3 regions of the Vibrio spartinae genome follow, and region 1 is predicted to be linked to each of the others. Evidence: predicted binding sites of a transcription regulator. Region 1 holds the regulator's gene; each other region holds the start of a gene.
The links. The regulator CRP, encoded in region 1, controls carbon source genes, mostly activating them, when cyclic AMP is high. The targets are predictions, from matches to a motif close to TGTGANNNNNNTCACA.
Positions count from the first base shown of each region.

Region 2: the regulator CRP is predicted to act here: its motif matches at 1,291-1,306, upstream of recB (exodeoxyribonuclease V subunit beta).
Region 3: the regulator CRP is predicted to act here: its motif matches at 987-1,002, upstream of udp (uridine phosphorylase).

Region 1 covers NZ_AP024907.1:393,483-395,757, reverse strand. The annotation lists gene OCU60_RS01685 (phosphoribulokinase) at 1-279, shown strand, start outside; gene crp (cAMP-activated global transcriptional regulator CRP) at 564-1,196, shown strand; gene OCU60_RS01675 (DUF1338 domain-containing protein) at 1,271-2,095, opposite strand; gene astA (arginine N-succinyltransferase) at 2,160-2,275, opposite strand, start outside.
Region 2 covers NZ_AP024907.1:3,027,693-3,029,967, reverse strand. The annotation lists gene recC (exodeoxyribonuclease V subunit gamma) at 1-1,053, shown strand, start outside; gene recB (exodeoxyribonuclease V subunit beta) at 1,412-2,275, shown strand, end outside.
Region 3 covers NZ_AP024907.1:1,148,819-1,151,093, reverse strand. The annotation lists gene OCU60_RS05375 (hypothetical protein) at 1-16, shown strand, start outside; gene udp (uridine phosphorylase) at 80-841, opposite strand; gene OCU60_RS05365 (CBS domain-containing protein) at 1,083-1,499, opposite strand; gene moaE (molybdopterin synthase catalytic subunit MoaE) at 1,676-2,128, opposite strand; gene moaD (molybdopterin synthase sulfur carrier subunit) at 2,130-2,275, opposite strand, start outside.

The sequences.
Region 1 (2,275 bases):
TTTTCCCGGACGCATATTAACTTTCAGCGCGTTCCGACAGTGGATACCTCGAATCCATTGAGTGCCAAAGGGATTCCAAGTCTGGATGAGAGTTTTGTGGTCATCCGCTTACTCGGCATAAAAAAAGTCGATTTCCCTTACCTGTTGGCAATGATTGATGGCTCATTTATGTCATGCCATAACACGATTGTCGTCCCCGGTGGGAAAATGAGTTTTGCCATGGAGTTGATAGTTCGTCCGATTCTCCAGCAATTGATTGAAACAGGAAAAATTGGCTAATCACGATTCAATGGTACGAATCGGGCTCTTTTAGTTCCTATACCGTGACCATGCGCACGTTTTTGCGTACTAAATCACGGTCCTGACACGATTAAAGTCAAGAAATTGTGTAAGAAAAAGGATACTATTTGATACCGAAACAGAAGACAACTTGCAGGCTTTCTCAAGTGCTTTTATGCTAAGTGTTTAGTTCGGGGACATATTCAGTTTAAACGTGTTCAGTTCAAAAGCTTCGCGAAAACATGGAAAGCAGCAAGCATACCCTGCAGAGGAAGAGAGATATTATGGTTCTAGGTAAACCTCAAACCGATCCAACATTAGAGTGGTTTCTTTCACATTGTCACATACATAAATACCCTTCAAAGAGTACGCTGATTCATGCAGGCGAAAAAGCGGAAACGCTTTATTACATCGTGAAGGGATCTGTTGCAGTTCTGATCAAGGATGAAGAAGGAAAAGAGATGATCCTTTCCTATCTCAATCAGGGTGACTTCATCGGTGAACTTGGTTTATTCGAAGAAGGTCAAGAGCGGACTGCTTGGGTCAGAGCGAAATCTCCCTGCGAAGTTGCAGAAATTTCCTTCAAAAAATTCCGTCAGTTAATTCAGGTTAACCCAGACATTTTAATGCGTTTGGCAGGACAGATGGCAAGCCGCCTTCAAGTCACCAGCCAAAAAGTCGGTGATCTGGCTTTTCTGGATGTGACTGGTCGTATTGCCCAGACGCTGTTAAATCTGGCAAAACAACCCGATGCAATGACGCATCCAGACGGAATGCAAATCAAGATTACTCGTCAGGAGATCGGCCAGATTGTCGGCTGTTCTCGTGAAACCGTTGGTCGCATTTTGAAAATGCTTGAAGAGCAGAACCTTATTTCAGCCCACGGAAAAACAATCGTTGTTTACGGTACAAGATAATTTTTTCTGCTTGAACCAACAAAAGAGCCATCCTCGCGATGGCTCTTTTATTTGCTACGATTAAACATAATACATCACTGACCATGTGTACTTTGAGTATGAGTACTTTGAGCATGAGTACTTTCAAAAATTTTGTCCGCGGAAGCTTCGACAAATCCGGGATACAATATGCCATTGCTCATCGGATAACGTTTGGCAAACTCATAAAAACCACCGGGAACCAACAACTCCGCTTCATCAAATTCAACTGCAACCCGATCAGCCATGGTTGAGGACTGTTCCAGAAATAGCGCAGGTGAACCTTTTACTTCACCACCTGATGAATTGATCACAAAATCATGCTGGTGCAGATAAGCATTAACGTCCGCGACCTGATTAAAGCGGGCCAACTGATTCACACTCACGGTAAAATGGTTCGCACCATAACCATGTGCGGCAACCCAAGCGGCATACTCACTTTCTTCGGCCAACAAATAATATTGCTCGAGTGACACGGGCCACAAACGTCCGCCATAAAGGAAATTAGCATCAGCTACCATCTCAGGCCGGACATGGGAGACCAGGCTTCTCACAATCTTTTGCAAAGATTCAGAACAGCGCTCAACTTCCAATTCACTGATGAAAACTTTGGGTAACTTGGGATTCGGATGCTCAAAGTGCTGCGCGGCTAACATTTTTCGCTCAAACTGATAATGCCCTTTCGATACATATCCCAGTCGAATAAATGGCTCAGCCATCACCTCAAGGCACACTTGTGGCAAATTAAACGTCCGCAGCGCAATATGATCATTGCTTAACGGCTCACCTTCCTGAAGTAATTGATGAATCCGCTGCGCTGATGGACAGAGTCTGGTTGTATAATCTTGCCATAATGCGGCAAACAATGAGTCCGGCGTCATAGCGCCTCCTTGTTTATCAATGATCTTGGGCTGCCATCGCGTTCCTGTTTTCAGATTCAGGAGATTAACGAATCATCAGAAAACGAACCCGATCACCAGACTGAATCAACAAAGCCTGAGCAACTTCAGGCGTGATCATCACAGTCTCAGATTCCGGGTGAAAATCGACCTCAGTAATCG
Region 2 (2,275 bases), 1.4 Mb from region 1:
GAGCCAATGGCTGAGGCGGCACAATTACCTGATTTTTTTGCGGATGTGGCATTTCCATTAGAACTGGACTTTGTCGAATTACAACGCTTTTGGCGTTTGCCGGCTCAGTATTTTTTCAATCGTCGTTTGCGTGTCTGGTTTGAAAATGAGTTGGTGTCATTGCAAGATGAAGAGCCGTTTTCACTCAATGGTCTGGCACGCTATCAACTGTTAGATGAATTAGTGGCCGTCTTGCTTGATGCGCGTCGCAGTGCCGCGGGGCAGGAAAGTCATGCAGACATGACTGTACAACGGTCAGAAACGCAACGGTCAGAAGCGCAGCAGGTTGATTATTTTATTCAATCAAAGCGGGCACAAGGACAACTCCCTGTCGGGGCTTTCGGTGAACTTGAATTTCGCGAGCATTATGAACAAGCGCTCGCACTGACAGAGGTCATCGACGGACTATGTCAGCAACCGCAGCCCGACTGTGAACTAAATCTCTATACCACAGCGTTGGGGGATGAGCGGCCAATCCAATTACTTGGCTGGGTGACTCACTATTTTCAATCCGGTCTGGTGCGCTATCGGGTCGGTCGCATACGTGCGCAGGATTATTTGTCAGCATGGCTGGATCATCTTGCTGTGGCCGTTATGGGTGAATCATGTCCGACACATCTTATCGGTTATGAGCGTAAGAATGGGGTTCAGCACCTCTATTATCCAGAGATCGATGCCCAACAAGCCCAAGCTTATTTGGATGAGTTCGTCCGGCTCTACGTCGAGGGAATGAATCATCCTTTAGCTTATTTTCCGCAAGTTGCGTTGGCTGGGATTGAAGCAAATTTCAATCGTCAGCGGGAATGGCATGAAGATGAAGAAAAAGCAGCAAAGAAAATGCAAGATGCCTTTATCGGTAATGACTTTAGTGCGGTTGGCGGTGAAGGGCAAAATGCTTATATTGCCCGCATCTGGCCACAGTGGTCAGACACTTTAAGTCAGATGGTGCGTGCTTATGCCGCACAGGTTTTACAGCCCCCGATGCTTTGGGTAAAAGCAGATACTGATGAATGATGATGCTCAGGACATCACGCATGTATGCGAGTGGCTCGGATAGTAAAAAGAGTTTCTCGGATGGTAAACAGAAGACAGAAGAAAGTGGGTGGCCGCCAGAAAATCGTTATTTTGTGTAGGGTGTTTGCTGTACGACCACAGGTCAGAGGGACCATAATTCGGTGAGTTGGACATTTCACTCAACTGAGTATGTCTTCAACTTGGAACGAGATACTAATGATGAAAGGGTTAGTTATCCGTGAGTCAGATCGCACTCTCTTGTCAGGCATAACCAGCGTGAATCGATTTATGTCAATTATATTGCTTAGATCACACTCCATCATGCTGAATCAACAGTTAACTTGGAGAAAATACGGGTATGAGTCACACAGCATCTGATGCGATGATCCCGCTAGAACCGATGCGATTTCCGCTGCATGGGATGCGCTTGATTGAAGCGTCCGCTGGCACTGGAAAAACATTTACGATTGCCGGTCTCTACTTGCGTCTGTTGTTAGGACATGGCGATGCACAGGTGCGCCATGCGACACCGCTGCGGGTGGATCAGATTTTAGTGGTGACATTTACTGAGGCGGCTACCGCAGAGTTGAAAGGACGGATTCGTGCCCGGATTCATGAAGCCCGGCTGGCATTTGCCCGACATCATAGTGATGATCCGCTGCTGCAATCATTTCTCGATGACATTCCTGACCATGCTGAGGCTGCCAGTGTTTTGCTTCAGGCAGAGCGAGAGATGGATACGATGGCGGTTTATACGATTCACGGATTCTGTCAGCGGATGCTCGTTCAGAATGCGTTTGAGTCGGGGAGCAGCTTTCATCACGATTTTATTACGGATGAAAGCCGTCTCAAAGCGCAGGTAGTGGCGGATTATTGGCGACGACAGTTTTATCCGCTGTCGGTTGCGCTGGCAGCTGAAGTCCGTAACTTATGGCCGACACCAAACGGTTTACTGGCACAAATCGGCCCTTATCTCAGTGGTCATGCACTATCCCTGTCCGTCAGCGCGATGGAGGCCAGCCTTGAACAACTCCATCAAGATAACTTGCAACGTATCGTTGAGATGAAGGCGCAATGGCGACAGTATCAGTCTGATATTGATGCGTGTATTGCTGAATCGGATGTCAATAAACGTGTTTACACCAAAAAATTCCGGCCACAGTGGATTGAGCAAGTGTCCCAATGGGCTGAAGCAGAGACGCATAGTTACTGGGTTCCCGAA
Region 3 (2,275 bases), 760 kb from region 1:
GTTACTCACGGCCTAGACCAATAAAAGGCGTCACGTGTTATCACACATGACGCCCCGAAAAATTTAGTTTAGGTGAGGATCAAGCGAGCAAGAGCGCTGCAGCTTTCACAACAACACGGATTGATTTTGCTTCCACTTCTTTGACAACAGCATGATCCGGGATTTCTTTGAGTGTTCGGTTGATAATCACCCCTCCCACACATCCGGCTTGCAAACCAGAACTGGCGCACATCGTAAACAGCGTTGCGGATTCCATCTCAAAGTTCATCACACCCATCGCTTGCCACTCATCAACAGAGCCCTGAAAACGACGCGTCACCCGACCAGAATACGTGTCGTAACGCTCCTGACCCGGATAGAATGTGTCACTCGAAGCCGTAATTCCCGTATGGACCGGGATTCCTTGGTCATCAGCAGCCTGTTTGAGTGCGCTCATCGCGGCAAAATCTGAAACAGCCGGAAATTCCATCGGTGCAAAATGCAGACTTGCACCATCTAACCGGACAGCACCGGTTGTCACAATGATATCCCCGATCTGAATATTGGGCTGAATTGCCCCTGTTGTACCAACACGTAAGAAGCTGCGAACGCCTAACTGTGCCAACTCTTCTACCGCAATTGAAGTGGATGGCCCACCGATACCGGTTGAACAAACAATGACAGGTTTACCCTCAACTTTTGCGCGATACAGGGTAAATTCACGATGACTCGCCAAAAATTCTGGGGAATCCATCTGGTCAGCAATTTTCTTAACGCGTTCAGGGTCACCGGGCAATATCGCCAGTGTTGCACCATTCAGATCTTCTTGCGTGACTCCGAGATGAAAAACTTTATCTGACATTATTGTCTCCTTCATTATCGTCTTGGTTGAAATACTCAAACTTCAGTATCATGAAATGTTCATCGCACTTTAACCAAGATTCGGCTCCCATTAACCAACTTAGATCACACATGATGAATATACATAACATCATATTTCATCAATATGTGACATAAGTCTTAAATGAATACAAAAAAAGCCTGCGAAATAACATTTCGAGGCTTATTGAACACAATGAATGCGACTATCCGAGCAGCCGAATTTATACCTGACGTTTAAAGCAACTATGAAGGTTTTTATTAATCGCTTTCAGTACAGCCCGTCGATTAATCACACCCACTAATCGCCCGTCTTCAACCACAGGATAGGTTGAGCGACCATCACGCATATGATCGGCTAACTCAATAACCGGTAAATCAGGGCTGACGGTATCAACCACTTGTGTCATGCAGTCACCCACCATATGGGAGTCCTGACAGAAATAACTGACTTTCACCAACTTATCAAGTAGATCCTGCTCCGATAAAAAACCAATCACTCTGCCATGATCATCAATCACCGGGCCACTAAAAAAATCATTAAACTCAATGACTCTTTCCAATGCGGCAGATAATGACATATCAGCTTTGAAGGTAATCGAATGCTGTGTCATATAATGTCTAACTTTGAGTGATTCCATCGTTCTCTCCTTCGAGCCTATCATCTGGGCCTTTAAGGTAAGTGTTGACTAATTTCAGCTAATTGCTAAATAGAATCACTCAATTTCATTCATCATTGTTAACAGAGAAACAAAAAATAGACAGAGAAAGACAAAATGAATTGAACTTGAGGTTAAATCACAATAATTGTTGGAAATTACTGCCATTTTTCAGCAGCTACTCGATCCGAATCTCGACTCTCTAACCAGCGTTCTCCGCTACGCGTTGTCTCTTTCTTCCAGAAAGGAGCCTGAGTCTTCAGTGTATCCATAATAAAGGCACTGGCGGCAAATGCCGCATCGCGATGGTGACTACTGACACCGACAAACACAATTTGCGCACCAATCGCCAAATCACCGATGCGGTGAATCACGCGAATTGCCAATAAAGGCCAGCGTTGTAACGCTTGCTCACAAATGGTATTCAGCGCTTTTTCTGTCATTCCGGGATAATGTTCAAGATGTAATCCTGTCACCTGATTACCCAGATTCATATCCCGAACTTTGCCGACAAACGTAACAACCGCACCAGCATCGTCTCCCTGAGACAATGCCTGATATTCATCTTCAACACAAAAATCATCGTGTTGGACAGCAACTGAGTATCCCATATCAACCGCCTGTCACTGGTGGGAAAAACGCAATTTCATCACCATCATCAATCGCAGTATCCAGTGACACGATGGTTTGATTGATTGCAGCCAATAAACGATCAGCGTTCATTGCTAACGCCCACTTCTCTGAGCGCTTCGCCAAAT